Regions from separate parts of the Lysinibacillus canaveralius genome, predicted to be linked through region 3. Evidence: riboswitches for the same ligand, from Rfam matches in the RefSeq annotation. Region 3 holds a riboswitch; each other region holds the start of a gene.

Region 1 (7,856 bases), 840 kb from region 3:
CAGCTCCTGTAAAGATTTAAAATGATTCATTTACCCGTGATTCAATGATGAAATAGCAGTGTTTACAGGTAGTTTGTCCCCTCTCCTTCAAAAAAGCTTTTTAGGGAAATAGTAATTGGCAGCACGTGTCCTGTCTTGCATGTAAAATGAAAAATCAATTAAATTTAATTGAATCAATCTCATAAATCATCCTTTTTACTACCTCCTGATGAATCCTTATTATTGTTTGCTTCCATCTGAGTACAGCTGAGACAATCCATTATAAAAAGACAGCGAATACTATTGATGAGAAAATGTCTCTAATGAATCCCCAATGCCTTCTAAATATAGATTTTACTCCAAATACCAGGTTCTAATTCAAATGTTTGGGGAATATGAATCTACCTACAATCCCTTAATCTCAACGAGCTTGATATTTTCAAACAAAATTGGCCGGCATGAGCTTGGTACAATACCGAACTCATGCCAGCCAATTAGCTGCATATTAAAAACTTTCACTTTAAAGAATCACTACCTTATTTGCATGCTCCCCCCATTTGTATAAATCTGTTATAGATTACGCGTGCTTTTTTCGAATCTGTTACACCATGGATAATGGCACGTCCATCCGCAAAGAAAACGATACGATATACCTCAAACTGACATGATAATAAATACGGGTTTAATACAAGGTTTGTGACTTTCCGACTTATGTTGCTCGCTAGCTGTTCTAGTGAATACTCTTGCACGAGACCGGGTCTTAGCTGAACTGCATCACGCCCGCAAAGTACATGTGTTTTCATTTGATTTTCAAATTGGAGAAACGGATAGATTGGTTTTTCTCCACAGGTTAGACAATGTGGATTTTTAAGCTTTGCCACATTAATTTCAGCTCTCTCCCCTTTCCACAGATCTATTGATTGGACGATGGGTGCCATTGTTTTTCCTGCAAGCCATTTCAATACATGCGTCACTTGAAAAGCAGCAATAACTTGCACGATTGGACTAATGATCCCAACTGTATCGCAGGTCATTGTATCAAGTGGTAGATGTTCCAGCAAACAATGTAAGCATGGTGTTTTCCCTGGAATAATAGGCAATGCTAGGCCGTAGCTCCCGACACAAGCACCAAATATGTACGGGATGCCTTGCTTCATTGCCGCATCATTAATCATTAAGCTTGTTTCAAAATTATCGGTTGCATCGACGACAATGGTATGACTTTTCATTAATTCCTCAATATTTAGCCCATGTACATCTTCCACAATACCTGAAATAGTAGTTTCACTATTTATTTGTGCTAATCTTTTTTCAGCAGCAATTGCTTTTGGTAAATTCTGATGAACATCCGTCTCTATATAAAGCTGTTGCCGTTGCAAATTGCTCCATTCAACATAATCTCGATCGACAATCGTTAGTTTCCCAGCACCAGCCCTCGCCAGCATTTCAGCACTAGCTGAGCCAAGTGCCCCTGCACCAATGATTAAAACCTTCGCCTGCTGAATACGCTGCTGTGTGTTTTCCCCTAAAAATAATGCTTGTCTTGCATAGCGATTGTTCAAAGTGTCATCATTCCTATTGTTGGACTGCTCGCTGTCGCATATTCTTTTTCCTCTATTCTGCCCGCCTCAAAGCCTAACCTTCCTGCATCGATAGCCAGCTTCATTGCCTCTGCCATTTTCACCGGATCCTTTGCCCCGGATACTGCTGTATTAAGTAATACTGCATCCGCTCCTAGTTCCATTGCATAGGCAGCATCCTTAGGTGAGCCAATCCCTGCATCTACTATAACCGGAATTTCTGACTGTTCCACGATAAACTTTAAGTTCAACGGATTCACAAGCCCTTTCCCCGATCCAATCGGTGACGCGCCAGGCATAATGGCATGAACACCAAGATTTTCAAGACGCTTCGCTAGCACGACGTCATCCGATGTATATGGTAAGACAATAAACCCTTCCGCAAGAAGCTTTTCGGATGCCTTTAATGTTTCAATCGGGTCTGGTAATAGCGTACGCTGATCTCCGATGACCTCCACTTTAATCATGTCACATAACCCTGACGCCTTCGCGAGCTTCGCAATACGTACCGCCTCCTCAGCGGTCTTCGCTCCTGCTGTATTGGGGAGCAGCGTATAATTTGTTAAATCGAGCTGCTCCAAAAAATTAGGCTGCTCCGCTGAAAAAATATTCATTCTTCTTACAGCAAACGTTAAAATTTCTGCCTGCGATACTTCTACCGCTTTTTTCTGTACCTCAAATGATGGATATTTCCCCGTACCTAATAAAAGCCTTGAATGATATGTACGATCTGCAATTTTTAACATACTTCATCCTCCTCCAACAAAATGAACAATTTCCACTACATCGCCATGTGATAGGCGAGTCGTTGCATAGTCTTCTTTCATCACAATATCCCGATTTACTTCAACGACAACGATGCGATTTTCTAAGCTATAATGCGCCAACAATTGTTGAACGCTTTCAAACAGCTCAACTTGCTTGCCATTTACCGTAATAGACATCCCTTTCTCACCTCCTAAATGGGCCGCCTACTTGAAATTCCTCCACCCATTCTTGTTTCATATCCTTTCTTAAAATAAGACTGGCAATCATCTCGCCTGTTGCCGGAGCTAGCAGCACACCATTACGATAATGTCCAGTTGCAAACAAAATTGCATTATCCTCTGGGTGAAATCCGATGAAGGGCTTTTGATTAAACGTTTGTGGCCGAAGCCCTGACCAACTAGCCTTTATATTCATCTGGCCAATCGCAGGGAATAGTGCCTTCGCCTTTTGAATTAAAGTCTCTACCCCATTTAAGCTTACTTGCTCTGACCAGTCATTTTCCTGCATCGTAGCGCCAATGACCAGCTCCCCATTATTTCTTGGCACAATATAATATTTATCATGAAAAATCGTGTGCTTTAAAACAAAATTGGCACTCTCAACAGCTATACATTCCCCTTTGACTGGTATCATTTCGTGCTGTAACCCAAGCTGCCGAAAGAACGGAGTACTCCACACACCACTGGCAATGACAATACGCTTTGCTTTGAAAAGCTCCTTTGTCGTTTCAATTTCAAACAGATCCTGCTGTTTTTTAATATGCAACACCTTTGTATGCTCTACAATTGATGCACCATACAGCTGAGCACCTTTTGCGAAGGCTTGGCATACACGCGCCGGCAACACATTTATATCCTCTTCAATATAAGCTGCACCTAAGATATCCGGGGTAACTTCTTGCTCTAGATTTCTTACTTCCTCTGGTTCAAGCCATGTCACCGTAGGCTGTGCAAGTACCATTGCTAATTTTTCTTTGTCACGCTCAGAAAATGCAAGCTTTAAAATCCCCCCTTTCCTAAAACCTAAGTCAATCCCGCTCTGCTCGTATAATTCTTCCTTTAACACGGAATAAAGAGACTGACTATACCTCGCAAAAGAGAAAAAGGCTTTCACCTCATCCTCCAATTCCGAATGGGCACCGAGCATGCCGGCTGCTGCGCTTGTCGCTTTTAAACCAATCTGACCTTCCTCTAGCACGGCTACATCGACCTGCTCCTTCGCTAAATAGTAAGCAATAGCACTGCCAATAATCCCGCCGCCAATCACGGCTACCTCATAGCTTTTTTGCATATTGAATGGCCTCCCTAAAATGCTCTGCTTCAGCAACTGGACGATGGGCTGAAAAAATACCCGACATCACCGCAATGCCATCTGCCTGCACGTCCCGCAATGCCTGGAGCCGATTTACCTGAATACCACCAATCGCATAGACGGGAATCTTTAAACTCCCTTTCATTTCAATAATGGGGGTAAGACCGTTTGGGGCCTTTCCTTTTTTGCTATTCGTTTCAAAGCAATGTCCGTATAGCACATAATCAGCTCCTTGTCGCTCCGCCTCCTTAGCTCCCTCATAATCATGAACAGATTTCCCTACATGAAGATGCGGAAATCGCTCTTTTACCTGTTGCACAGGCAGCCCCTTTTCTGGTAAATGCACTGTTTGGATACCGCTGCACAAAGCAATATCCAACCGATCATTGATGATGAGTTTCTCTTTTGGCACACCTCCCTCGTCCAAATATTCAAGCAGCGCCATCACTTCCTTTACCGTCTTTGACTTTTCGCGTATTTGAATAAAATCAACACTATACTGGATTTGAATTATTTCCTGCGCTAACTCCAAAACCGACTGGCAATCATCTGTTACAGCCATTAGCTTCATATTTACATGCTCCCTTTATTGATTTTAAGCAACAAAAAACCACTCTCCCAAAAGGAAAGTGGTTCTGTTTGAATGCAACATATGCACAAAGGCACACAAAACATAAACATCCGCTACTTCCCTACGCAGATACAAATCTGATCAGGTTATGAGGGTTTAAAAGTACCTACTTTCGTCTCAGCCCTTATCAAGGGATCCCCTAGTAAAATTCATTTTCAATTTATAGGCTATCTGCCGTTTGCTGAATATCATCATTCCCCTTCATATTGAGGCGTAATAAAGGCACCACTACAAAAGTAGAGATGCCTAAAAAGTGCATATGTATGTACTCATCGCTCCCTACGCCAGTATTAACTGTCAGGTTCTAAGGGTCAGGTTTTACCTTCTCAACACACACGCGTCCCCCTGCAAATTCATTGAATTGTTTTTATTGTACTGATAAAAATGGTTAAATGCAATAATTTTTTGAATCGTATGAATTATTCATTAGATCCAAGCGGGATAAAAGGTTTTTAATCGTTAGCGTTGATTCACTTTGAATTATATGAACAAGTTTCTTTTCTCATCTTTCTCATGTACCTCAAATAACAACCAACCAATTCAATAAAAAACAAGTATTTCTTTTACTTCAAGCCTATTGTGTTGTATCTAAACCCTCTTGTATCATAAAAGCAACAGTCAGCTATGATAAAACGTAGCATAACTCCATAAAAAACCTCTAGCACCGCTCACACATCATCTAAATTTTGCAATCCCGCCAATTGTTGTGAATTTGTATTAACCCCCCAGACTCACTAAATGCCTTTGTCAATTGAACAAAAGGAAAACGCAACCTCACTATTTGATTCGTTAAACTAAAAAAGCACCCGACAAGTTTTTACCTGTCAGGCACTTCTCAAATCATACTATGGGCACTTGTTAAAAAGTACCAAATACCAAACCCTTGGTATTCCTACTCTTGAATCGCAGCTTCAAGCGCTACAACCATCATGTCTTTGAACGTTGTTTGACGCTCTTCAGAAGATGTTACCTCACCAGTAATAATGTGGTCAGAAACAGTCAGTACTGCTAATGCTTGACGTCCAAACTTCGCTGCTAGTGTATATAGTGCTGCAGCTTCCATTTCAACTGCTAATACGCCATATTTCGCAAGCTTTTCATTTTGTTCTTCATCTGAATAGAACATGTCGGCAGTGAAGATGTTCCCCACTTTCAAGTTCAAGCCCGCTTCTTTACCAGCATTGTATGCTTTATGAAGTAGATCGAAGTCAGCAGTTGGAGCAAAGTCAATACCGCCGCCCCAGATCACTTGGTTTAAGCGTGAATCTGTAGAAGCCGCTTGTGCTAAAATAACGTCACGCACTTTTACGTCTTTTTGAATCGCACCGCATGTACCAACACGGATTAATTTTTGTACACCGTATTCTTGCATAAGTTCCGTTGCATAGATCGAGATAGAAGGTACACCCATACCTGTCCCTTGCACAGATACACGGCGACCTTTGTATGTACCTGTATATCCAAACATGTTACGCACTTCGTTGTAGCATGTTACATCTTCCAAAAATGTTTCTGCGATGAATTTCGCACGAAGCGGATCTCCTGGAAGTAATACGATATCAGCGATTTCGCCTTGTTTAGCAGCAATATGGATACTCATAAATAGTCCCTCATTTCAGTTATTTTCAAGTTAATGATACTTCGTTTTCCTGTTTGATGCAATCGTTAGACGTCTTGCTTTGAAAAGTTAGAGTAGTTTGTTAATTCCTTCTCATGCTTCCTATAATTGATATTTTGTTGCATATAAGTCCCATAATTCATCAAATACAGAAGTGGACATCTCCTCATGTGCCTGCATCTCAATATAAGCCGTCAATTCGTCAAAATCCTCAGCCGCTTTTGGAAAGGCCGGATCATTAAATACAGCTTCTGCAAAACGTCCTTTTTCATCTCTTGCCCCTCTATAGGTTAATACGAAATGGTAGAATGATTTCATCCTCTCTCCTCACTTTCTTTTTAATTGAACTTAGGAATTCATGTTTTGTCAATAACTATTCACATGGTATATGCTATATACCCAAACTTTCTAAAAGGAAAAATAAGAATAGGGATATTTATACTTTTGGACCTTGAAATCTTTTTATAAAAACTAAGAAAAGGAAGACAAATTTTTATAAATGAAGAATCTGCATTACGCTGCTTCCGTTGTTCTGCTGCTATGCTGAACTATTCGCTATCATCCATCCCCTGCTTCTTCTTAACTCTCAGGTGTTTCCTGCCAACGAAAAATAAAAAAGACCCCAAACGCGAGGTCTTTTATACTTTATTTAATACTCTACTTCCTGTTATTATTTTGCTTCCGCATTAACAGCAGCGGGTTCACTATTTTGCAGCCATAGAAGCCTGGCATTGTACCTGGTTATAATATCTATCAGATATACTATTTGTAACTTCTTTGTTATGTCAAACTGATTTCCTAAAATAAATGGAAGAGATTAATCTTCTATTCTTTTTTCAACAATCTATTAGACAATAGTAAACCGATTGCACCAATTACAAGGAAGACAACCGCCCGTACTAACAAATCAAGCGACGAAAGGTCGAAGAAAATAAGCTTTCCAATAGCGAGAATCAACAAGACAAACCCTGTTTTGATCATTAAGTCCATTTTCTGTATTCTGCCCGATAATATAAAACCGGCTGCAAAAGCGAATAATAGACATGTTGTAAATATGACATATAAAAAGTCAGGTAAATAACCCATTTCTGAAATGAAATATGCCATATTCCATAAGTTGACGAGCATAACAAGCCATCCTGTAATCAGCAGCTGCTCAAATCGAGGCTGCAGATATTTTTCATATCGATTATAAATAACCCCTTTATAATAAAGATCTAGGATGAGGGCACCCCAGACCCCCATGTAGATAAGATGCATCGCGACCTGCAAAAGGACTTCATCATAGATCGAAACGGAGGTCCATACAATCAATGTACAAAAGCTCATGATTCCAAGAAGCAGCGCTGGCAGTCCTGCACCTGCAATTTTCCGCGGCGCTACTAGAACAGCTGCACAGCTTAGTGCAATAAAGGAAATGGTGAAGTACATTGTATAGCTGTCAGAGAGATAAAATGTATCTATCTTGGCGATAAATAGGATGATCATCCAGAACGTCGCAATTCTTGTGATTTCTTGCCAATAAATTTTCTTAAGTCCCACAGAAAGAAACGACTCCGCTTTTGCCTTCTCACTGCTATAAATCGCTGCGATGAAGTATATGATCGCTAGCAGGTGCAGACATATTTCAAATGATTCAGCTACTTGGAAGCCGACGTAAATGAAAAATGTCGAAATAGCTAAAATCGCTGTATTTGTAATTTTCATCACAGGTGCTTGAATTCGGACTCCTAGTAAAATACCGACCACAGCTGTTGTTAAGATGATAAACGTCCTCCAATCACCATCCAGCTCCCACGCAAGTAGACCGTTTACAGCACCGATTATCGCTATAGCTGCAAAAATATCAGTTAAATTGTGCTCGCCTCGCTGCTTCATCCAAAAGGCGACAGCAGCTGTTAACGCTATTACCAGAGTAAAGAAAATCATCTTTTCTATCTCTGTCCCAGAGAAGACATGCAAAAATGTA
Region 2 (7,856 bases), 2.1 Mb from region 3:
AAACAGTTGTTCAAAACTGTGGATAATTTTTCAGAAAAGTTCTAAAACGAAAAAATATTTACTTCGTTAAGCAAGTTCTATACAAAAAATCATTTTTTTCTACTATATTTGTTTTTTTATAAAAATAAAAAGTGCTGCAAATTATTTGCAGCACCTTTCTTTATTCTATCCAAGTCTTCAATTCCATTCCCGGTTTCCCATTCATTTTCATATCACCTCTTACTCCTGCCTCGTACATAAAGAATCCTGCTGCACCAATCATAGCCGCATTGTCTGTACAAAGCTTCAGCGGAGGCACGAAAAATGGAATATCTTCCTCTGTAAAAGCTGATTCTAATGCATTACGCAAGCCCTTATTAGCTGAAACACCACCAGCAGCAATTACTTGCTTAACCCCATATTCTCGAGCCGCTCGAACTGTTTTTGCCGTCAGTACTTCTACTACACTATCCTGAAAGCCTTTAGCCACATGGGCCGGGATGATTTCCTCGCCACGCTGATCCATATTATGCTTATAATTGATAACCGCTGATTTTAGTCCACTAAAACTAAAATCGTAGGAATCTTCCTCTAGCCATACTCGAGGAAACGGTACAGCCTCTTCAGCTTCATGCGCCAGCCGGTCGATATGCGGTCCCCCTGGGTATGGCAAATTCAAAACTCTTGCTACCTTATCATAGGCCTCTCCTGCTGCATCATCTCTTGTTTCTCCAATCAACTCGAAACTGCCATGCTCCTTCATATAGACAAGCTCTGTATGGCCACCTGAGACAACAAGCGCCAGCAGTGGAAATTCCATCGGCTGTACAAGGGCATTTGCATATATATGTCCTGCTATATGATGCACCGGTACAAGCGGCAGTCCATGAGCAAAAGCAAATGCCTTCGCTGCATTAATGCCAATCAGCAGCGCCCCTACAAGCCCCGGACCTTCTGTAACAGCTACTGCAGCTAAATCAGCCGGTTCCATTCCTGCTTGTGTCAAACATTCTTCAATGACAATTGTCATCTGCTCTACATGATGTCTTGAAGCAATTTCCGGCACTACTCCTCCAAAACGCTTATGACTATCTATTTGTGATGATACAACATTTGAAATAATCTCTGTACCATCTTTTATAATGCTTGCTGCTGTTTCATCACAGCTTGTTTCAATTGCCAGTATATATTTACTCATTTATATTCACCCACATTACAAGAGCATCTTCCCCGTTATCCGTATAATACCCTTTCCGAATGCCCCCATTTTGAAAACCTAATTTTCGATAAAGGTTTTGTGCTACCACATTCGTCACTCGCACTTCCAAGCTCATAACCTCCATCTCGGCTTCACGTGCAACACGGATAGCTTCCTTCATCAATGCTTCTCCTATTCCCTTACCTCGTGCCGACTCTACAACGGCTACATTTGTAATTTGTGCAGCATCGATTACAAGCCACATACCACAAAATCCGATGATTTCCGTTTCATCTTCTGCCACTATATAATGTGCATACTGATTCTCACGCATTTCATAATGAAAGGAATCGAGCGTCCACGGTGTTGGAAAAGTTGCCAACTCAATTGCATAGACAGCATCTACATCGGCTGCTGTCATTCTACGATACGTAATCACTCGGCCACCTTCTTCTGTTCCTTAATCCAATTTGCTTCCGCCTCTGCAATACGGCGATACTGCGGTACAAAATGGTGAACCGCTTCTATAGACGGCAACTCCCGATCCTCTGCAAGCGCAATAAGTTCTGCAGCACGCGGCAGATCAAGTGTATAAGAAGCTCGGATAGCCTTATCTCCAAGTCTCTCCTTGATACGGTCCCAGAATACTTCTACATCTGTACCGATAAATAACACGTTTTCATTTAATGCCTGCAGCGTTTCTAACAACCCATCGATATGATCATGATGATCATGAATTACTTCATTTAACAATTCGCCACGATAGGCAGCCGCATAAACATGCTGGCGTCTTGCATCAAATAATGGACAGATAACTCCATTAAAAAGTTTGGCATTGGCAGCCAATGCCTGCAGGCTCGATACTCCTACTAAAGGTTTCTTCAGCGTCCAAGCAAGTGTCTTGGCAATTGTTACACCAATACGTACTCCTGTATATGAACCGGGTCCTTCTGACACGGCTACTGCATCTATTTGGGAAGGCGTTATGTTTGCCTTGGCAAATAGCTCCTCTACGGCAGGCATTGCACCTACAGAGTGCGTAATTTTAATATTTTGGACTGTTTCTGCCAATACTCGTCCCTCTTTTACAATCGCCACAGAAAGAGGGGCATTTGCTGTATCAATTCCTAACCAAATCATTTTAGTAGCTCCTCACACAGTTGGACGTATTGTTCGCCCACCGGTTTAAATATAAATTTCCGCTCTGTTTCACTAATCCGGCTGATTTCCACACTTAAGCGCTCTTTGGGCAGCTCATCTTCAATTAAATGAGCCCACTCTACAACCGTTACTGCATCCCCATAAAAAATTTCATCCCAGCCAAGATCCTCATCACTGTCTGCTAAACGGTAGACATCAAGGTGATTCAACGGCAGACGTCCATTATATTGCTTCATAATAGTAAAAGTAGGACTGTTTACTGTACGCGTAATTCCCAGACCTTTTGCCAATGCCTGTGTAAAGGTTGTCTTGCCTGCTCCTAAATCACCTTCAAGTGTAATAGTAGTCTGAGGCTCAAGAAGTGCTGCTAAACGATGGGCTAATGCCTGTGTTTCTTCAACTGATGTTATATATTTTTCAAATACCATGTTTTAATCCTCCAAAGTACATTACTACTAGTTTACTGTAAGCATGGTAAATGTTCAAAGGGTAGTACCTCATCGGATAGAAGATGACTTTTGTTAAAGTGCAAAAGAAAACACTTCACTTGTTAAATTCCTTAACAAGTGAAGTGTCCTTTACAATATAGGCGTTATTTTGTATTTTCTTCTTGATCGTCTGATTTCTTCTCGGCGGGTAAATCCCGAGTTGATTCGCCCCGTTTTTGAATAATTTTTTTACCTATCAACTTATCCTCTTTAAATTCAATTTCATATGCCTGAGTAATCAGCAATTCATCTTGCCATATATATTTATTGTCATCTACCTGTTCACCCGGGCCTCTTGCCACCTCTACTACTTCCATATAAGACATACCTTCTTTTAACTGGTTAAATTCATCCTCATTCATATATTTCTGCCATGCATACGTATTTGAATCTTCTATATTGATCATTTTATTAGAAGAGCACCCAAACAAAACGATAGCCGACAACAGAACGATAATCATTGGAGCAATTCGTCCGTATGTCATAACCGGCACCCCCACCTACTATCTTTTCAAATATAGTTTTACCCTATTATTTTAAAATAGAAACAAACTTATTATCATTCTAGCATTTTAACACATTAAGATAATAATTTTATGAGAATAAAAGCTTATTTTAAGCTATTATTAGTTAATGTTTATTAAAAAGAAGCAAACTTTCTCCTGCTTTTCCCTTTTCATAAATAAGTAACTCTATGCCTTTTTATTTATGAACTACTAGAGTAATGATGATTTGAATAACAAATGATTTTCGGGAAAATAAAAAGCGTACAATAAGATCTCTCCTATTGTACGCATTAACCTTAAATAGTATTAGTAAATAAAAAAAGCTCTTGTAAGATTATTTCTTACAAAAACCTAAATGGCGGTCCCGACCGGGATCGAACCGGCGATCTCCTGCGTGACAGGCAGGCATGTTAACCGCTACACCACGGGACCATTTGTTAAAGACATAAATTATCTTAACATGCCTGCTTTCAATACGCAATATTTTTTTATAGATATTTTACTATATTTTAACCCTTAATTATATTACTTTTTTTAATACATGATTCCGTTCTAGTACCTTTAATAAAAAGAACGCAAAAGCAGCACCGGCAAATGAGCTCATTATAAAGGCTGGTACAAGACCAAATAATGTAGCCTCCTGCCCTAAAATAAGCACGGCAACAGGATAAGCCGCCATAGCGCCAAAAATCCCTGTACCAATAACTTCACCGAGTGCAGTAAATGTTAGATTTTTTGTTTTTGAGTAAACAATCCCTGCTAATAAAGCACCTATCATACTTCCAGGAAACGCAAACAAGCTCCCTGTTCCCATAATGTTACGAATTGTAGAAGCTACCAATGCTTGAACAACCGCATAATAAGGACCTACTAATACTGCAGTCAAAATATTGGCTAGATGCTGGACAGGAAAAATCTTAGCAAACCCTACCGGAATGTAGACAATCGTACTGCTTACAGCAACAATAGCACTTATGATAGCTGTATACGTTAACTTTCTTAGTTTTTTTATTGGACTCATCTCCTTTGGTTTTGTAGTGAACTACTAAAATAGCCCCAAGACCCCCAAAAGGATGCGTCAAGCTACTTTCCTACGCTAGTGTTAACTAGATCAGGTTCAAAGGGTACTTCTCAGCCTCTAAGGCGCCCCTAGTAGTCTTTTTTATTATAATAGATAGTAGTTTTAAATGGTAGCGGTTATCCATCTCTTCTTTATTATAGTTTTCATATAATATTCTACTATTGAGGAAAACTATAGTTTTATTAATTTATCTCCTTCGAACAAAAACCCCTCTGCTTATGTCTAAAATTGTTTTTTGTTGCCCAGCGATGTCCTACTCTCACAGGAGCGCCCTCCCACTGCTCAGGTGAATTCGTATCGTATTCTTTGATTTCCTTACATAAAATGAATCCTTCGGTTTGCGCGCCGATCTCACCTTCGGTGTTTGGTGGTTGGGAGCTTTTTTGGCAATAAAAAAACTCAACCTCTACAGGTTGAGTCTTGTTGCCCAGCGATGTCCTACTCTCACAGGGGCGCCTCCAACTACCATCGACGCTACCTTCGCAGCGCGATGACCGGCGAATGACGGCGTCATCTGCGCTTACTCTTTCAGTCACGTACCGAGTACGTTCCTTCTTTCGTTCCCTTGTTTCCTTGTTCTTCTTGGTCCTCCCACTGCTCTGGGAAATTCGTATCGTATTCTTTGATTTCCTTACATAAAATGAATCCTTCGGTTTGCGCGCCGATCTCACCTTCGGTGTTTGGTGGTTGGGAGCTTTTTTGGCAATAAAAAAACTCAACCTCTACAGGTTGAGTCTTGTTGCCCAGCGATGTCCTACTCTCACAGGGGGAAGCCCCCAACTACCATCGGCGCTAGAGAGCTTAACTTCCGTGTTCGGTATGGGAACGGGTGTGGCCTCTCTGCCATCATCACTAGACTTGCACATGGATGTGCTGACTTCTGTGCTGCAACACGATGTTGCGCTTGTAGCAGAAGTTCCTTTATATAACTGAAAGAAGTTTGTTCTTTCAAAACTGGATAAACGTTTCATTGTGCAGCACACAAAATTTGGTTAAGTCCTCGACCGATTAGTATTCGTCAGCTCCATATGTCGCCATACTTCCACCTCGAACCTATCTACCTGATCGTCTTTCAGGGGTCTTACTTACTTGCGTAATGGGAAATCTCATCTTGAGGGGGGCTTCATGCTTAGATGCTTTCAGCACTTATCCCGTCCATACATAGCTACCCAGCGATGCCCTTGGCAGAACAACTGGTACACCAGCGGTATGTCCATCCCGGTCCTCTCGTACTAAGGACAGCTCCTCTCAAATTTCCTACGCCCACGACGGATAGGGACCGAACTGTCTCACGACGTTCTGAACCCAGCTCGCGTACCGCTTTAATGGGCGAACAGCCCAACCCTTGGGACCGACTACAGCCCCAGGATGCGATGAGCCGACATCGAGGTGCCAAACCTCCCCGTCGATGTGGACTCTTGGGGGAGATAAGCCTGTTATCCCCGGGGTAGCTTTTATCCGTTGAGCGATGGCCCTTCCATGCGGAACCACCGGATCACTAAGCCCGTCTTTCGACCCTGCTCGACTTGTAGGTCTCGCAGTCAAGCTCCCTTGTGCCTTTACACTCTACGAATGATTTCCAACCATTCTGAGGGAACCTTTGGGCGCCTCCGTTACCTTTTAGGAGGCGACCGCCCCAGTCAAACTGTCCGTCTGACACTGTCTCCTGCCCCGATAAGGGGCATGGGTTAGAATTTCAATACAACCAGGGTAGTATCCCACCGACGCCTCCTCCGAAGCTGGCGCTCCGGGCTCTCTGGCTCCTACCTATCCTGTACAAGTTGTACCAAAATTCAATATCAAACTACAGTAAAGCTCCACGGGGTCTTTCCGTCCTGTCGCGGGTAACCTGCATCTTCACAGGTACTATAATTTCACCGAGTCTCTCGTTGAGACAGTGCCCAGATCGTTACGCCTTTCGTGCGGGTCGGAACTTACCCGACAAGGAATTTCGCTACCTTAGGACCGTTATAGTTACGGCCGCCGTTTACTGGGGCTTCAATTCACAGCTTCGCTTGCGCTAACCGCTCCTCTTAACCTTCCAGCACCGGGCAGGCGTCAGCCCCTATACGTCACCTTACGGTTTTGCAGAGACCTGTGTTTTTGCTAAACAGTCGCCTGGGCCTATTCACTGCGGCTCTCTCGGGCTTTCACCCTACCAGAGCACCCCTTCTCCCGAAGTTACGGGGTCATTTTGCCGAGTTCCTTAACGAGAGTTCTCTCGCACACCTTAGGATTCTCTCCTCGACTACCTGTGTCGGTTTGCGGTACGGGTACCTCCCACCTCGATAGAGGCTTTTCTTGGCAGTGTGAGATCAGGAACTTCGTCCATACGGACTCGTCATCACAGCTCAACGTTACAGTGTGCGGATTTGCCTACACACACGCCTTACTGCTTGAACAGAGACAACCAACGCTCTGCTTACCCTACCCTACTGCGTCCCCCCATTTCTCAAACGGTGGGGAGGTAGTACAGGAATATCAACCTGTTGTCCATCGCCTACGCCTATCGGCCTCGGCTTAGGTCCCGACTAACCCTGAGCGGACGAGCCTTCCTCAGGAAACCTTAGTCATACGGTGGACGGGATTCTCACCCGTCTTTCGCTACTCATACCGGCATTCTCACTTCTAACCGCTCCACCAGTCCTTCCGGTCTGACTTCAACGCAGTTAGAACGCTCTCCTACCACTGACATCAAAGATGTCAATCCACAGCTTCGGTGAATCGTTTAGCCCCGATACATTTTCGGCGCAGCGTCACTCGACCAGTGAGCTATTACGCACTCTTTAAATGATGGCTGCTTCTAAGCCAACATCCTGGTTGTCTAAGCAACGCCACATCCTTTTCCACTTAACGATTACTTTGGGACCTTAGCTGGTGGTCTGGGCTGTTTCCCTTTTGACTACGGATCTTATCACTCGCAGTCTGACTCCCGTGTATAAATATCCGGCATTCGGAGTTTGTCTGAATTCGGTAAAGCGAGATGCCCCCCTAGTCCAAACAGTGCTCTACCTCCGGTATTCTCAATCACGAGGCTAGCCCTAAAGCTATTTCGGAGAGAACCAGCTATCTCCAGGTTCGATTGGAATTTCTCCGCTACCCACACCTCATCCCCGCACTTTTCAACGTGCGTGGGTTCGGGCCTCCAGTAAGTGTTACCTCACCTTCACCCTGGACATGGGTAGATCACCTGGTTTCGGGTCTACGACCACGTACTATTTCGCCCTATTCAGACTCGCTTTCGCTGCGGCTCCGTCTTCTCAACTTAACCTCGCACGTAATCGTAACTCGCCGGTTCATTCTACAAAAGGCACGCTATCACCCATTAACGGGCTCTAACTACTTGTAGGCACACGGTTTCAGGTTCTCTTTCACTCCCCTCCCGGGGTGCTTTTCACCTTTCCCTCACGGTACTGGTTCACTATCGGTCACTAGGTAGTATT
Region 3 (7,856 bases):
CTTTATGTATTTTATGATGTAGTAGAGCAGCCATGGGGATTTAGAGAAGATGAAGGATGTTTTAAGGTTTTATACTTTGACGGTGATGAAAAAGAATTAAAAAGGAAGGATTACCCGGAAGAAACAGAAGACTACTTCCCATTACCTGTCTTTAAGGCGGCCTTCGCAAACCAGATGACTTTACCTGAGTATCCAGAAGATATGGAATTTAGTGATGAAGATGAAGATAACTACTCTGAAATGAGACAGGAACTTACCCAGCCAAGTGATGAGCAAGGGAATTATGAACCGGCTCACTATATGTTAGGATATCCATTTAGCATTCAAAATGATGTATTTGATGTGTTTGATCTACAACCAGAAGAAGCTGTTCTTCTTCTGCAGATCGATTCGGATGAAGAAGATTTAGAATTGCTATGGGGAGATTCCGGCATTATTTATTTCTGCATAGATAAAGTCTCATTAGCTAATAAACAATTCGATAAAGTTCAGTTTACATTGCAGTGTTTCTAATTCTAAAGCAAGAGGGTATGTCCAAGAAATCTTTCTTGGACAGCCCTTTTTTTGATTTTACTCTGGCTATGTAAAAAATGAAGAATTTAAAGGGTATTGATTCAGACGACTTTGGCTTATTCCCTCAAGAACGACGATTACTGATCAGCGAAGGGAGATAACGAAACGTAAATCTGCTTGAGGATATTTTTTTTAATTAATCGTATTTCAAAATAAGTTAGTTTGTTACCGAAAATGTAGTTGATTTGATCCACTTTGCACAAACTATATTGGAATGCTGAAGCTTAAGTGCACCTCTCAAACAAATGACTTGTCAATAATTGACCCCTCAACTATAATGGGGATGTTGTTAAAAATCTAACTATAGTAAAGGACGATAAATATGTCACAAACTAAAACACCATTAGAACAACTTATGGAGGATCGTAAATCGGTTCGTAAATATAAAGAAGGCGTGAAAATCTCTCGCGAGCAGCTGCAGCATATACTTGAGCAGGCGACAACAGCTCCTTCTTCAAGTAATATGCAGCCGTGGCGTTTCCTTGTCATTGATGACCAGGATCAAAAGAAAGAGCTGCGTGCAATTGCTAACAACCAGGAACAAGTGGAAACTTCATCTGCCATTATTGCCGTACTTGGCGATGTGAAAATGTACGAAAATGCGAAGCAGATCTATGATGCAAATGCAGAAAGAGGTTATATGCCGCGCGAGCTTGCAGATTTAATGATTACAAACTCATTAGATTTATACGGTAATGCACCTGAAGAGGTATTGAAAAATATCGTACATTTTGATGCAGGTTTGATTTCGATGCAAATTATGCTTTTAGCAAAAGATATGGGATACGACACAGTACCAATGGGCGGTTTTGATAAAGTGAAATTCGCTGAAAAATTTGCCTTACCGAAAAATGAACTACCAATCGTGCTGATTGCAATCGGAAAAGAAGCAGCACCAGCATACGGTTCATCACGCTTGCCATTTGAACAAGTTATTCGTTTTTCTTAATCATATACAAGGGGGCTATCTTGAGAGAAAGAATTCAAGGTAGCTTTTTCTCGTTTTGGGGATATATAGGTATGAAGCTTTTAGAAATGTCAGAGATAGCGTATGCTTAAAGAGAGTATAGTTAATAGGAGGGTCAGCATGTCAGCATGTCGAAACGAGTTAAGACAAGTTTTTTTGATGTTGAAAAATATCGATCGCCGGGTAACACATGCATTTGAAAAAAGAACAGCGATTAGCTTAACACGCTATGAGATTTTATATGCTTTAGAGGAAAATGACTATATGACACAAACAGCCCTGCAGCAGACGCTGGCGATTGATCAGGCCGCGATTACGCGTCATTTAAAAATCCTTGAGAAACAACAGCTGGTTATGCGGAAACGCAACGAAAAAAACAATAGGGAAGTCCTTGTTACCATTTCACCGGCAGGAATGCAGCTATTGAACGGCTGCAATATGGGCAAAGAACAGTTTATGGATGACCTATATGAGGGATTCACACCAGAGGAAATCGGGCAGCTGGCGGGGCTGATAAACCGATTAAACAAAAATGCGGAAGCTTTGTGAAATGGAGCATTCTAGACGCTTAAAACATCTTTACGTTTACTTACGGCAGTAAGCCAAAAGTAGATTGGAAGATGTTTTTTGTATAAAGGGGAAGGCGGCTGAAATGTAGAATTACACAATAAAAATGGTACATGCGCTTATTATCGATATATCCAGGCAAGAACAGATAGGCATAGGTAAATGAAAGATAAATAACAAGTGTTTTTACAGCCTGCTTGACGGTTTAATTAAATTAGTCGGGAAATTTCAGTATTAGTATAGTATATTTTTAATAGAAGAAAGAGATTTCTACATCTATGAAAAGCATTAGAAGGAGTAATTATTTTGTCACGAAAAGAACGGATCGAAAGGGAAAGAGCTCGTTTATTTACCTTTTATCATTTTGCGAAATATTATAGCTACGGTATGCTGTTCGGTATCTTCGTGCTTCTATTCACTGAAGCGAGTATGGAAGCGGACGTATCCTGGTCATGGCAGACAGGAGTAGGGATTTTATTGCTGCTGCCAAGTTTTTATTTTTATATGAGAGAAACAGAAGAGTTCAATCAGAGCGGAGGATACTTTAAGCTGGCTGTCTTTCTTACTGTGCTGATAGGGGTCCTTATGAGTATTTTTGTATGTGCATTCTTGTTTGGGATGACGGACCAATTACTAAACTAGCAGTCTATCCCAACTGCTGCAAGATATATGAATGAAGTGAATACTTTATGAAACACTACTTTTACAGCGTGTTTTTTAGAAAGTTAGGAGAGGTTCAGTATTACACGATATGATGAATATCCGCAAGTAACAATTTCAGACGCTTTTAAAGCTGAGGAAGTAATGGAATGTGTGATCCGCCACGAAGTAGTGGATGAATGGAGGCTTGAAAAATACAGCCTATCGAACGTTGTTTTTGAACATTGTGTATTTCAGGCATGTGATTTTTCAAAGTTTGATGTATCGGATGTCTTGTTCAAACATTGTGACTTATCGAACAGCAAGTGGGAAGGCGGCTATTTCTACCGTACAAACTTCGTGAATTGCAAGCTGGTAGGAACAAGCTTTGCCGAAGGGCATTTTCAAGAAACGAATTTCACGCAGTGTTTTGCCAATTATGCTGTTTTTGCGGAATCCACGTTTAACCAAACGAAATTTTCCCACTGTACGATGCAGGGAACGGATTTTTATCACGTACGGCATAACGGGCTGCAATGGGATTCGTGTGATTTGAATGATGCGAGCTTTGAGGAAACTACGTTAAAGGGACTTGATTTCAGTCAGTCGATATTTGAGGTGCTGCATGTTGACCTGAAGCAGGTACAAGGCTGCAAAATTGCCCCGGGGCAGGCTGCATTATTTGCCATGATGCTCGGAATCGAAATACGAGAATAAGCATTCAGGGCATATAGCGGCTGGAACGTCTTATTATACAAAATAGTTAGAAAATATTCTTTTATTTTCATAACACTTCCTGTATACTAAACTTGCAACTCAATAGTAATAACTAGGGGAGTCCAATGAGTTGGGCTGAGAGGGAAACGCTGTGAAGTTTCTTGACCCTTTGGACCTGATCTGGATCATGCCAGCGTAGGGAAGTTAGTGTTCTTCATGTATTAGCAAACGATTACATGTACGCTGGGTCCATTTTTATAGATGGATTCAGCTTTTTTATTGTGTAACAGCTTCTTACTGAGCAGAAAGTAAAAAAGGAGTAACACTTTTTGTTAGTAGAAATATAGACGCTGTTTAAGTTAACTGCGGTGATTCGCATCATGTATAGTTTGTTTCCCTTTGCCACTTTGTTCTGGGTCTCGTCCCCTAATACTTTTAAAGGGAGAGATTTTTATGTCAACTACTTCATTTAACAAAGCAAGCATTGCCGCTATGTCATCCTTTCCATCAAGCAAAAAAGTATATGTAACAGGTTCAAGAGCTGATCTGAACGTGCCGATGCGGGAAATCAAGCTAAGTGCGACCACTGGAGCAGCAGGAGAACAGGAGAATCCGCCGGTTCGTGTGTATGATACAAGCGGTCCTTATACCGACCCTCACTATTCAGCGGATTTTACAAAGGGGCTGCCTGCTCTCAGAGAGAAATGGATTCTTGAGCGGGGAGACGTTGAAGCGTATGAAGGGCGTCAAATCAAGCCTGAAGACAACGGCTATAAAAGTAACAATGACCCGCGTGCTACTGAAAAGGCATTTCCTGCTTTAAAACGTAAACCATTAAGAGCGAAAGCAGGGAACAATGTCACACAGCTGCATTATGCAAAGAGGGGAATCATTACACCTGAAATGGAGTTCATTGCAATCCGCGAAAATATGGACCCTGAATTTGTTCGAAGTGAAGTAGCAAGAGGACGCGCCATTATCCCTTCCAATATTAATCACCCCGAGCTGGAGCCGATGATTATAGGACGCAATTTTCATGTCAAAATTAATGCGAACATCGGCAATTCAGCTGTGTCCTCTACGATCGAGGAAGAGGTTGAAAAAATGCTTTGGGCGACACGTTGGGGAGCGGATACAATGATGGACCTTTCGACAGGGAAAAACATTCACACAACACGGGAATGGATTATTCGAAACGCTGCTGTTCCGGTTGGTACCGTGCCGATTTATCAAGCGCTTGAAAAAGTAAATGGGATAGCAGAAAATCTCACATGGGAGGTTTATCGTGATACATTAATCGAACAAGCAGAGCAAGGGGTGGATTACTTCACAATTCATGCGGGAGTGCTTCTGCGTTATATCCCGTTAACAGCCAACCGTTTAACAGGTATTGTATCCCGGGGCGGGTCGATTATGGCACAGTGGTGCTTAGCTCACCACGAAGAAAGCTTCCTTTATACGCACTTTGAAGAAATATGTGAAATTATGAAAGCTTATGATGTGGCGTTTTCCCTTGGCGACGGCTTGCGGCCGGGCTCCATTCATGATGCAAATGATGAAGCACAGTTTGCGGAGCTTGAAACACTTGGTGAACTAACAAAGATTGCCTGGAAACATGATGTACAAGTGATGATTGAAGGACCGGGTCATGTGCCGATGCATCTCATAAAAGAAAATATGGATAAGCAATTGGAAATTTGCCAGGAGGCACCGTTCTACACACTAGGCCCTCTTACAACGGATATCGCACCGGGCTATGACCATATAACATCGGCAATCGGTGCTGCAATGATCGGTTGGTACGGGACGGCGATGCTGTGCTATGTGACACCAAAGGAACATTTAGGCTTACCGAACCGGAATGATGTGCGAGAAGGGGTCATCACTTACAAAATTGCCGCACATGCCGCAGATTTAGCAAAAGGGCATCCGGGTGCACAAAAAAGAGATGATGCATTATCGAAAGCCCGTTTCGAATTCCGCTGGCGCGACCAGTTCAACTTATCATTAGATCCTGAACGGGCTATGGAATATCATGATGAGACGCTGCCTGCTGAAGGGGCGAAGGTAGCGCATTTTTGTTCGATGTGCGGACCGAAGTTTTGCAGTATGAGGATCTCCCACGATATTCGGAACCAGGTAAAAGAAAACGAACTAGAAACTCAGAAAATGATTGAAGAGGGACTGAAGGAGAAGGCACAACAATTCAAAGAGGCTGGCGGGAAACTGTATCAATAGCAATCGTACTTTATTCGATGGTGTATTGAGAATGATGGAAAATAAGTTTTTGTAATCTATTTGCGTATTCTCTCTATCATCTACCCCTCGCTTTGTTTATACTTATTTTGAAATTCATTACGAAAGTAAAAGGATTGTTCAGATAAGGTTTATTCAGGAGATGATGGAGATGGAAAAGAAATTTAAGCTAACAGGAGATTTAGCGACCCGTGTTATTAATGCACCAGCAGAATTTCCGGTAGTTTCAACAAAGACTGCGCCGTTTGACCGGATTTTAGCCTTTGTATATTCGGTAGAGGAAATGGCAGGCGTTGTACGCCAAATTATTCAAGAGGATCAACTGCAGGAAGGGGCATATCTTTTCCTCCTTTATCCGAAAAAAGGCAATAAGCAATTTGATTCTTATATTGGCAGAGATGATATTTTCCCGGCATTTGATATGGATGAAGAAAAATATGTCTTTGGAAGCCCCATCAAATTTGCAAGTTTGCAGTCATTAGATGAAACGTATTCGATTTTATCGCTTAAGAAGCAGACAAAAAAGACAAAACGTACAGCGGCAAGCCAACGAGTAGGCGATTATGTAGCAGATATCCCGAAGCTTACAGCATATTTAGCGGACCAAAAAGAAGGACTAGCATTATTTGAATCACTTACACCTGGTTATCAAAAGGATTGGGCCCGCTATGTATTCAGTGCGAAGAGAGAAGAAACACAGCAGCAGCGTTTAGCAGAAATGGCACAGTTATTATCACAGGGTTATAAAACGAAGGAACATTTTCGGAAGGCACAAAAGTAATTGTGCCCTTTGGTATGGTTACTACAAGAAGGGATGTTTCATTAAGGATTAAAAGGAGCATCGGCAAAATGAAAAACCCGGAATAAGTATTCCGGGTCTGATTACACTTACATTTTGTTATCCATGACACACTGCCTCGCTTCCGCATTGTATCTTAAGATGGTCTTAAGAAAATCACGCTTTCGCTCATTCAGTATTAGTATTTGATTGTCCTTTTGAGTTAACGATCATTCGCACTCATCGGGTTAACCCTCCTAAGTCATTGGATTTGAAGTGGAATCAGTACTAGTATAGATCGATTTATATTTTTTATACGCTTTTTTAAAAATAGATACTTTACGTTTGTTCACTTGTGCATTAGCACATGCTATAATGAGGAGCTTAAGGTGATTATAGTTTTGACTTATAATTGAACGGATGCCAAGAAGAGCCTCCGCCTTGCGTTAATACATGGAGGTGTAAGAATGAATAAACGATGGACAATCGGTAAAATTATAGAATTTGTGGAGAAAAATTCGGATAGCAAACTGCTAACGACAGAATATCACGGTTTTTCCCAAAAGCTGCTTTTTAAATGTGCATGTGGAAGCAATTTTGAAAAAACATTTACAAAATTTAAAAATAACAACCAGCGTAAATGTGACGTGTGTCAGCCGCCAAAAGCGTCGCGTTAACAGTATAAGCTTGGTCATTAATGGCCGAAAACCAGAAAAATCATGAACATGATTTTTCTGGTTTTTTTTATATGGAGCAAAGAAACTTTATGAAAAAACGCGCACTTTATAACATGCGGATTCCTATTAATTTCCCATACTATCCCTATGTATAGATTCTATGGTTACGGCAATTCTTTTGTACTGCAAATAATCCGTTTCGCGCCCATTCTTTATAAAGCATTAACGTATTTGGATGAAAAAGGATAAATGCATTGATTTCTTTTTTCGATATTTCTTCATTTGGAACACCTCTTATCAATTCTACGTCATAATCAGCGTAGAAGTAGGAGGGTAAGTGATATGTAATTAGATAATTAGCTGTAGAGATATAAAAGTCTGTATACTTTTCAATCGAACAAGCGGATATCGATGAGGAGTCGTGACTTGAATATCTAAAGGTCAAGAGATGCATAATGAAATAAAATGGAGAGCTAAATCCATAAAATAAATTCAATAACTGAGCGTGTTTGAAATGTATAAAGCTGTGGGTCTTTTATTAAAACAGTCGAGGTACAATACACAAAGAGAAAAATTCATGTATATAAATGAAAATGGTGTTTTCGTCTGTTTTTTACTATAATTTTTAGAATACTGACATAAAGGACTGCTACAGATGAAATTAATGCAACGTTTTATTTTA
Region 4 (7,856 bases), 630 kb from region 3:
ATGTATGTGGTTGTCTACGGACTGGGTAATGCAGGACTGACAGAGGCATTAGCAGGTGTCATTAACTACACAGCTGATCAAGGACTATTTATCGGAACGATTTCAATGGGCTTTATTGCGGCATTTTTATCTTCTGTTATGAACAATATGCCAACCGTTATGGTAAACGCTTTAGCTATTGCGGAAACGAATACCTCAGGGGTGCTGCGTGAAGCGCTTATTTACGCGAATGTCATTGGATCTGATTTAGGGCCGAAAATTACACCGATTGGTTCACTTGCGACACTTGTTTGGCTCCATGTATTAAGTCAAAAAGGCATGAAAATATCATGGGGCACGTACTTTAAAACCGGTATTATCCTGACGATTCCAATATTGTTTGTTACATTGATCGGGCTTTACATAACACTTTTGATTCTTTAAAGGGAGATAAAACATATCTAAAAAGTTGATCTATTTCTTATGCACAGGGAACTCTTGCCGCAGTCAAATGGCAGAAGGCTTTGGAAAAGAGGATTTACGTGATGAGTGGGAAGTGAAGAGTGCAGGTATAGAGGCACATGGCGTCAATCGGCTTGCTATAAAAGCAATGAAAGAGCTGGGCATTGATATATCCAGCCAAACATCAGATAGGATTGATTATGACACATTTCTTCAAGCGGATTTCATTGTTACGTTGTGCGGAGATGCAGCAGATAAATGTCCAATGACACCACCGCATATTCGCCGTGAGCATTGGGGATTTGTTAATCCGGCAAAAGCGACCGGGTCAGATGAAGAAAAGTGGCTTGTATTCCAGCGGGCACGTGATGAAATTAGTAAACGTGTAGAACAATTTAGTCATACAGGTAATTAATCAGGAGCTCGTCTCTTGATTTTTTTACCTCTTATATATAATCAAATGCTTATATAAAAAAACAAATTTGGAGGGAAAGAAAATGGAATTCAATATTATTAACCAATCTGCGGCTTGCTGTAAGCCGAGTACTGCATGCTGTGAAACAACATTGCCTGTGGCAGTTATCGGGGCAGGTCCAGTCGGATTAGCAGCAGCAGCTCATTTAAAACATCGTAATATTCCGTTCTTTGTAGTGGAGGCAGGAGAGCTTGCTGCTCATGTTCGTTCATGGCAGTATGTAACATTGTTTTCTCCTTGGAAATATAATATCGATTCTGCTGCACGCATATTACTGGAACAAACAGATTGGCAATCTCCGTAAAATGACCGCATCCCTTCAGGAAGGGAACTGATTGAGCTTTATTTAGCACCGCTTGCTCAGCTGCTTGAAAAACAAATTTACACAAACCATCGTGTAGAAGCCATAACACGCGAGGAAACGGATCGTATGAAATCGGTAAATCGTGAGAATAAACCATTTATCCTGCATGTAAATACTTGCTGTGGTACAAAGCAGATGAAGGCAAGTGCGGTAATAGATGCTACAGGCACTTGGGGTAATCCGAATCCTGCGTTAAGCAATGGTGTATGGCTGACCTCGGAGAAAAAGCTGGCTGACCGTATTGACTATCATATTCCGGATGTTGATGAAAACCATACACTTTATGCGAATAAACGAATAGCTGTGGTGGGCGGCGGTCATTCGGCAATTCATTCTTTATTAAATTTAGTAGCCGTAAAAGAAAAACACCCCGATACTGTTATTACGTGGATTCTACGGAAACTTCGTGTGGAAGATGCCTACGGGGGCGGCTCTAACGATGAACTGGCTGCGCGTGGAGAATTAGGTGTACGCATTGCTGGATATGTGCAAAAAGGGATTGTACAAGTAGAGACATCTTTTCGTATTCAAACGGTTTATGAACAGGACGGTATTGTACTGAAAGGTGAAAATAAAGTACTTGAATCATTTGATCGACTAGTAGTCAATACAGGAAGCCGGCCGACTTTTGACATGCACCGTGAACTGCGCTACCAGGCGGATGCTATTACTGAAGCAGTACCGGCTTTAGCGCCGCTTATCGATCCGAATGAGCATAGCTGTGGCAGTGTACCTCCGCATGGTGAAAAGGAATTGCGTCAGCCTGAACAGAATTTTTATATAGTGGGGGCAAAATCATATGGACGCGCACCTACATTTTTGATGGCAACAGGCTATGAGCAAGTTCGTTCAGTTGTCGCTTATTTAGCTGGTGATATAGAAGCTGCAAGAAACGTACAGCTCAGTCTGCCGGAAACGGGTGTCTGTTACAGCGGTATAGGCGGTTGTTGCTAGGAAAGGTATTGGGTAGAGCTTGCAGAAGGGTTGCATACACAACTAGTCTTTTAAGTAAAAGATCATTCTTTATGATTTACAAAATAAGGCGGTTTCCTTAACGGAAGTCGCTTTTATAGGAGGAACAAAATGATTCGGAAAATGGCGAATCAAGATATAGAGATTGTTGTTGCTATTTATCAGGAAGGGATGAATACGGGTTGATCAACCTTTGAAACAATCGCACCAACACCAGCAAAATGGGATATAAAATTTGATAAAGGTTTGCGGGTTGTCTACGAAGAGAATGGGGCTGTGCAAGGGTGGATATCTGTTACGCCCATTTCAGTGCGTGAAGTATACAAAGGTGTTGCAGAAATAAGTATTTACATCAGGCAATCTGTTTCTGGAAAAGGGGTTAGCAGTATTTTATTGGAAGCTCTTTGTGAAGAATGCAGAAAATCAGGTTACAGGATGCTTCAATCATCCATTTTTCTAGAAAAATAGTGCAAGCCATTAGAGTACACGAAAAAGCCGGATTTCGTTTCGTAGGCGTTCGTGAAAAAATTGCATAACGAGACGGCTCCTGGTATAACACAGTGTTGATGGAGAAGCGGCTGGTTGACTAGCTTTTTAAGTGTTAACATGCAGGATGATAGACGAGATATTTACCTATACGTGTGCTTTGATAGTTAATTAGAAATAAAAGGTGAAATTATGCAGGTAAATACATGGAATTGATAGGAATATACTTATTTCTAAGTAGAATCTGATAGGGGTTTTACTTTGGAGCAGCAACAATTCAAGATAATTAAGTATAACCCTAAGTATGCTGAGCAGACAGTAGAAATTAAACCCGATATTTATAAATATGGTTTAGAATATGCTATCGATGAGAGTAGACGTGCTGAGATTACACCAATTTTGAATAAATTTGCTTTAAAGCTTCGCAATGCCCCTTTAGTTCCTGACTGTAGTTTTGTAAGTGCGGATCGTTACACTTTTATAAAAAAATTACGAAATTAATATTAGTGTTAGTCTGAGCATGGAACAGTATATCCTTTTAAACTTTAAGTGATTTAGGACAAGTGCTTGACTTTCTGGTATAGAGTTATATTATTAATATCTCTCTTATGAAAGGTTACAAACGATTGATTGGGACAATTGTTGGCTGCTTGTAAGGATGTAGTATTTAAGTTTAAAATGTACTTGTTAATAACAGCGAACTTTGATAGAATCAAGCTAATTAAATGCATTTGCAGGGGGACACAGTTGTGTTGAGAAGGTAAAACCTGACCCTTAGAACCTGACCGTTAATACGGACGTAGGGAGCAAAGTACATATTATTTTCCTGTACTTACTATGGCTCCGCGTAATTTACGTGGAGCTTTTCTTATGCAAATACTTTAATTGCAGGGGGACACAGTTGTGTTGAGAAGGTTAAAACCTGACCCTTAGAACCTGACAGTTAACACTGACGTAGGGAGCAATTATAGGTGTAGTATACACTTTTTTGGGCGTCTCTATATTAATAGGGACGTTTTTTTGCACTTACGTCTATCTAGTGAGGAGGAAACTGTATGGGGTTTTGTAAAAAGTTCGAAAAGGTGCAGATATCTTTACTGTCGTTTCCGTTCTTTACAAAATTCCGGGTCCCAAACAACTTTACAAAAATTAAGTAAGGGGAAATTATAATGAAACTACATGAACAAACCGTTTTAGTTACAGGTGCAAGTAGAGGCGTTGGAGAAGAACTCGTTAAAGCTTTTGTTAAGGAGGGGGCTAATGTCGTACTGAATTATTATAAAAGCGAGGAAAAAGCAACGCGTTTAGCGCAAAGTTTGGGTCCTCAGGTTATCGCTTTACAAGCAGATATACGCAATCAACAAGAAGTGCAGCAACTGGTCGAAACAGCAAAGCAACATTTTCATACGCCGATTACAACCATAGTCAATAATGCGTTGATTGATTTCGAATTTAATCCACTTTCGCAAAAAAATGTGTTTGACCTTCAATGGACTGATTACAATAAGCAATTTGAAGGAACGATTAAGGGTGCTTTGAATAGTATTCAAGCATGTGTTCAGGATATGAAGGACCTGGGATTTGGTCGAATTATAAATATTGGGACAAATTTATTTCAGCATCCCGTAGTAGCTTATCATGAATATACAACAGCTAAAGCAGCATTGCTCGGATTTACACGTAACATGGCCAAAGAGTTAGGTGCGTATGGCATTACAGTCAATATGATGTCTGGCGGACTCTTAAAACAAACGGATGCGAGTAAAGTTACGACAGCAGAAGTATTTCAAATGATTGAAGCTGCAACACCGTTACAAAGAGTGACAACACCAAAAGAGTTAGCAGACGTGGCTTTATTCTTTGCATCACCTTGGGGATGTGCTATCACTGGGCAAAATTTAGTCGTTGATGGTGGTCTTGTTATGGATTAGGATTTCAGAAAAAATCGTTGCAGCGATTTTTTCACCTACACCGGGAATTGTTTGGAGTAGTTTATATTCTTCAAGTTGTACCGCTAACTGATCAATCTCACGCTCCAACGTAGAAAGCTGTTGGTGGTATGCTTGAAGTAAATCTATATATTCAGATTGACAAGCAGGCTATGAAAAAGGGTTGACTGAAATGGGTTACGTTTTGCAGCTGCGATTATATCCTCTGCTTTTTCATACGTTAATTTTCAAAATTGATAAGGGCTTGAATAAAATCAAAATGAACATACACTATGATACTAATCATATGAGGAACCGCTAATTAATAGGAGTAACGGTATACCTAATCATAAAAAAGTATTAGGGAACAACTATATGTTCCTAATACTTTTTTCAACAGGATTTATGCTAATTTCTTTTGTTTCAGGTCTAAATAATAACTAATGAACGTTAGTACACTTGCACAGACTGCAACGATCCCGCCAACCCATGCTACATCCATTAAATTACCTTGATAGTATACAAATCCGCCGAGTGCAGATCCAAATGCGATACCTAAGTTACTTGCTACTGGCATTAGTGAAGCAGCAAGTCCTGTTGCTTTAGGCTGATAAATGCCAGCGAGGTCAATTAAATAAAGCTGAGTAGATGTTGTTAAAAGGATGGCTGTTAACGACATCATACCAATGTTAACCATTCCTAATACATAATGATTTGAAGTCCAATATAAACTTGTTAGAACAACAGCTTGTATGAGAAAAACAAATCGAAGCCGACCAATTGCATTAAAGCCGGCAATCTTACCGGCAAGGATATTACTGAATATCGAGATAAATCCGTATCCAAATAAGATTAAACTAATTGACTGACTTGGTACTTCCATTCCTTTCAAAATAGGAACAAGGAAAGTAAAGACCGTATAAGTTGCACCAAACCCGAGAGCAGGAATGAAAAAGGCCATTAAAATCCTTGGCTTAGTCAATAAAGAAAATTGGTCTCGTATCGAACTGCGTATTTGGCTAAGCTTATGGGGCAAGACGAAATAGGATGTCAAAAATGCCAAACCACCTAGCAAAGTAGTAAACATAAAAGTGGCATTCCAGCCGTACCAATCGGAAATAATAGTACCAAGTGGCACACCAACGACATTTGCTAGTGTAAAACCACCGAAAATGAATGATATCGCAATTCCACGCTTTTCGATGGGCATAGTTTCACTTGCAACAATCATAGCTAAGGAAATTAATACGCCTGTTACAATCGCTTTTATAATTCGAAGTACAAGCAGCATCATATAACTTGTTGAAATTACGCACAAAGCATTTAATACGATGAAAGAACCTATTAAAAATAACATCCATTTACGCTTCGGAAAATGACTTGTTGCTGACATCACTATTGGTGTTGCGATGGCAAAGGTAATGGCAAACGCCGAAACGAGTGTACCTGCTTTTGCATTTGGTATATGAAGACTTGAAGAAATATCGGTTAATATGCCGACAATAATAAATTCGCTTGTCCCAAGAACAAATGTTAATAAAGTAAGTGTGAAAATGAGCAACCAATGTTGCTTAGATAATTTTGTGGGCTGCATAAATACCTCTTTTCTTCGATAAATGGAATTGTGTCATAGAGTAGATGCAAACTTAACCATCATACCACTAAATTATTTTTAGAAAAATCCTTTATTTAAATAAAAAAGAGGCAATCCGTAGTTTTGGACAACCTCTTTTTTATAATCAAAGCTTTACTCTAGGAAAGCTTTCGAGTAATGAATGACACCTTGCATATTTTCGAGAGCTTTAATTACTACATCAGGCACTTCAATTGGGGCTTGTATATTCCACAAGCTAGCACGTTTAAAACAAAACTTCTGATAATAATCTTTATGACCTAAAACAATTACTGAGTGATTACCAAGCTCTTTGGCGTTTTTTTACGCAGCATATATTAATTGACTCCCAATTCCTTTTTCTGCTACTCAGGCGTAACAGAAAAGGGAGCAAGGGCCAAAATTTCTACTGCCTGCACCAACTACAACTTTTAATTTATATAGAGGAATATGACCTATAATCTCTAATAAAGTAGAAAAAGAGGTTAATGCACCTAAAGCACCAGCAAAAAAGCTACACCGGTAACAAATAACAATAATACAAAAGCACCTTCAAACTCCCAATAAGTAGAGGCACCTGTAAATACACCTTCTAACCAAGTAGTACAAGCCTGGATGGTATCACCAGGACACTATCAAAACATTATGAATGCAAATTACACACATATTGGTGTAGGTTTTGTTGAAGATGGCTATTATTGGACACAACAATTTATTCAATTATAAACAAACAGAAAACATCACTATTAGGCTACTTGGCGACCAAATTCTATTGGCGTTAAGCAGCCTAACTTTTGTATATTTTGTATAGAAATCGACACAATTGTATTGTAGGAAAAATATGCAACCTTATTGATTACGTTCCGTAGATTTATTTACGAAGAGGAATAAAGATAATAAAAAATATGGCGGCCGGTTACTATTCTTATAATAAAACAGAAAATGACGAAAGATGGGGTGTGAAGCCGTGTCTACAAACGAACAACGTAAAGCCATGATTCGCCAAGAAATCATTAGCGAGCAATATCCTTACTCGGCGTAAAATACCCCATATTTTTATTTGGAAACCATACCAATTGCTCGTGAAATAGAAAACCCATCCAGGTACAAGGGAACTGTACCTGGATGGGTTTGATTTGTTTAGTGCCAAATAGCGCGTATGCCTTCTGCGGTAGATTGCTGTAATGTTTGCTGTAACTTTTCTTGTAGCGCGTCCTTCGATAATATGTTAATTTGCTTGCGCGCAGCTAAAACCGATGGCGCACTCATTGAAAATTCATCGAGACCAAGTGCGACAAGTAAAGGAATCGCGGCAGAATCTCCGGCCATTTCCCCGCACATGCCAACCCATTTCCCCTGTGCATGGGCGCTATCAATTACAAGCTTCACAAGCGCTACAATTGCAGGGTGAAATGGTTCATATAAATGTGAAATGGTTTCATTCATTCGATCAGCTGCCAATGTATATTGGATTAAGTCATTTGTGCCGATTGAGAAGAAGTCAACTTCCATAGCAAAAACAGGTGATAAAATGGCTGCACTCGGAATTTCAACCATGATGCCGATTTCGAAGTCACT

The links. A riboswitch is a leader RNA that binds a small molecule or an ion and turns the genes downstream of it on or off. The one in region 3 is predicted to bind thiamine pyrophosphate.
Region 1: another riboswitch for thiamine pyrophosphate. It lies ahead of AA0Y26_RS12470 (thiamine phosphate synthase); the one in region 3 lies ahead of thiC (phosphomethylpyrimidine synthase ThiC).
Region 2: another riboswitch for thiamine pyrophosphate. It lies ahead of thiW (energy coupling factor transporter S component ThiW); the one in region 3 lies ahead of thiC (phosphomethylpyrimidine synthase ThiC).
Region 4: another riboswitch for thiamine pyrophosphate. It lies ahead of AA0Y26_RS11390 (3-oxoacyl-ACP reductase); the one in region 3 lies ahead of thiC (phosphomethylpyrimidine synthase ThiC).

The regions. Positions count from the first base shown of each region.
Region 1 is NZ_CP154840.1:2,455,611-2,463,466, forward strand. Features, by position in the region: gene AA0Y26_RS12450 (ThiF family adenylyltransferase) at 516-1,541, opposite strand; gene AA0Y26_RS12455 (thiazole synthase) at 1,538-2,305, opposite strand; gene thiS (sulfur carrier protein ThiS) at 2,309-2,503, opposite strand; gene thiO (glycine oxidase ThiO) at 2,511-3,617, opposite strand; gene AA0Y26_RS12470 (thiamine phosphate synthase) at 3,601-4,209, opposite strand; TPP riboswitch at 4,311-4,420, opposite strand; TPP riboswitch at 4,529-4,626, opposite strand; gene deoD (purine-nucleoside phosphorylase) at 5,162-5,869, opposite strand; gene AA0Y26_RS12480 (YozE family protein) at 5,990-6,205, opposite strand; gene AA0Y26_RS12485 (DUF2339 domain-containing protein) at 6,713-7,856, opposite strand, start outside.
Region 2 is NZ_CP154840.1:4,066,157-4,074,012, forward strand. Features, by position in the region: gene tsaD (tRNA (adenosine(37)-N6)-threonylcarbamoyltransferase complex transferase subunit TsaD) at 161-1,177, opposite strand; gene rimI (ribosomal protein S18-alanine N-acetyltransferase) at 1,170-1,598, opposite strand; gene tsaB (tRNA (adenosine(37)-N6)-threonylcarbamoyltransferase complex dimerization subunit type 1 TsaB) at 1,613-2,317, opposite strand; gene tsaE (tRNA (adenosine(37)-N6)-threonylcarbamoyltransferase complex ATPase subunit type 1 TsaE) at 2,314-2,766, opposite strand; gene AA0Y26_RS20510 (hypothetical protein) at 2,931-3,311, opposite strand; tRNA gene AA0Y26_RS20515 (tRNA-Asp) at 3,689-3,764, opposite strand; gene thiW (energy coupling factor transporter S component ThiW) at 3,853-4,353, opposite strand; TPP riboswitch at 4,404-4,493, opposite strand; rRNA gene rrf (5S ribosomal RNA) at 5,155-5,270, opposite strand; rRNA gene AA0Y26_RS20530 (23S ribosomal RNA) at 5,402-7,856, opposite strand, start outside.
Region 3 is NZ_CP154840.1:1,620,108-1,627,963, forward strand. Features, by position in the region: gene AA0Y26_RS08060 (YwqG family protein) at 1-513, shown strand, start outside; gene AA0Y26_RS08065 (nitroreductase family protein) at 896-1,522, shown strand; gene AA0Y26_RS08070 (MarR family winged helix-turn-helix transcriptional regulator) at 1,661-2,089, shown strand; gene AA0Y26_RS08075 (hypothetical protein) at 2,414-2,749, shown strand; gene AA0Y26_RS08080 (pentapeptide repeat-containing protein) at 2,912-3,463, shown strand; TPP riboswitch at 3,568-3,682, shown strand; gene thiC (phosphomethylpyrimidine synthase ThiC) at 3,917-5,701, shown strand; gene AA0Y26_RS08090 (YdeI/OmpD-associated family protein) at 5,871-6,500, shown strand; gene AA0Y26_RS08095 (hypothetical protein) at 6,965-7,174, shown strand; gene AA0Y26_RS08100 (DUF2750 domain-containing protein) at 7,830-7,856, shown strand, end outside.
Region 4 is NZ_CP154840.1:2,251,705-2,259,560, reverse strand. Features, by position in the region: gene AA0Y26_RS11420 (arsenic transporter) at 1-423, shown strand, start outside; gene arsC (arsenate reductase (thioredoxin)) at 437-856, shown strand; gene AA0Y26_RS11410 (NAD(P)-binding domain-containing protein) at 939-1,220, shown strand; gene AA0Y26_RS11405 (NAD(P)-binding domain-containing protein) at 1,347-2,234, shown strand; gene AA0Y26_RS11400 (N-acetyltransferase family protein) at 2,529-2,720, shown strand; gene AA0Y26_RS11395 (hypothetical protein) at 3,000-3,239, shown strand; TPP riboswitch at 3,464-3,561, shown strand; TPP riboswitch at 3,618-3,716, shown strand; gene AA0Y26_RS11390 (3-oxoacyl-ACP reductase) at 3,908-4,669, shown strand; gene AA0Y26_RS11385 (MFS transporter) at 5,070-6,260, opposite strand; partial or broken gene AA0Y26_RS11380 (GNAT family N-acetyltransferase) at 6,414-6,743, opposite strand; partial or broken gene AA0Y26_RS11375 (CAP domain-containing protein) at 6,876-7,004, shown strand; gene ptsP (phosphoenolpyruvate--protein phosphotransferase) at 7,419-7,856, opposite strand, start outside.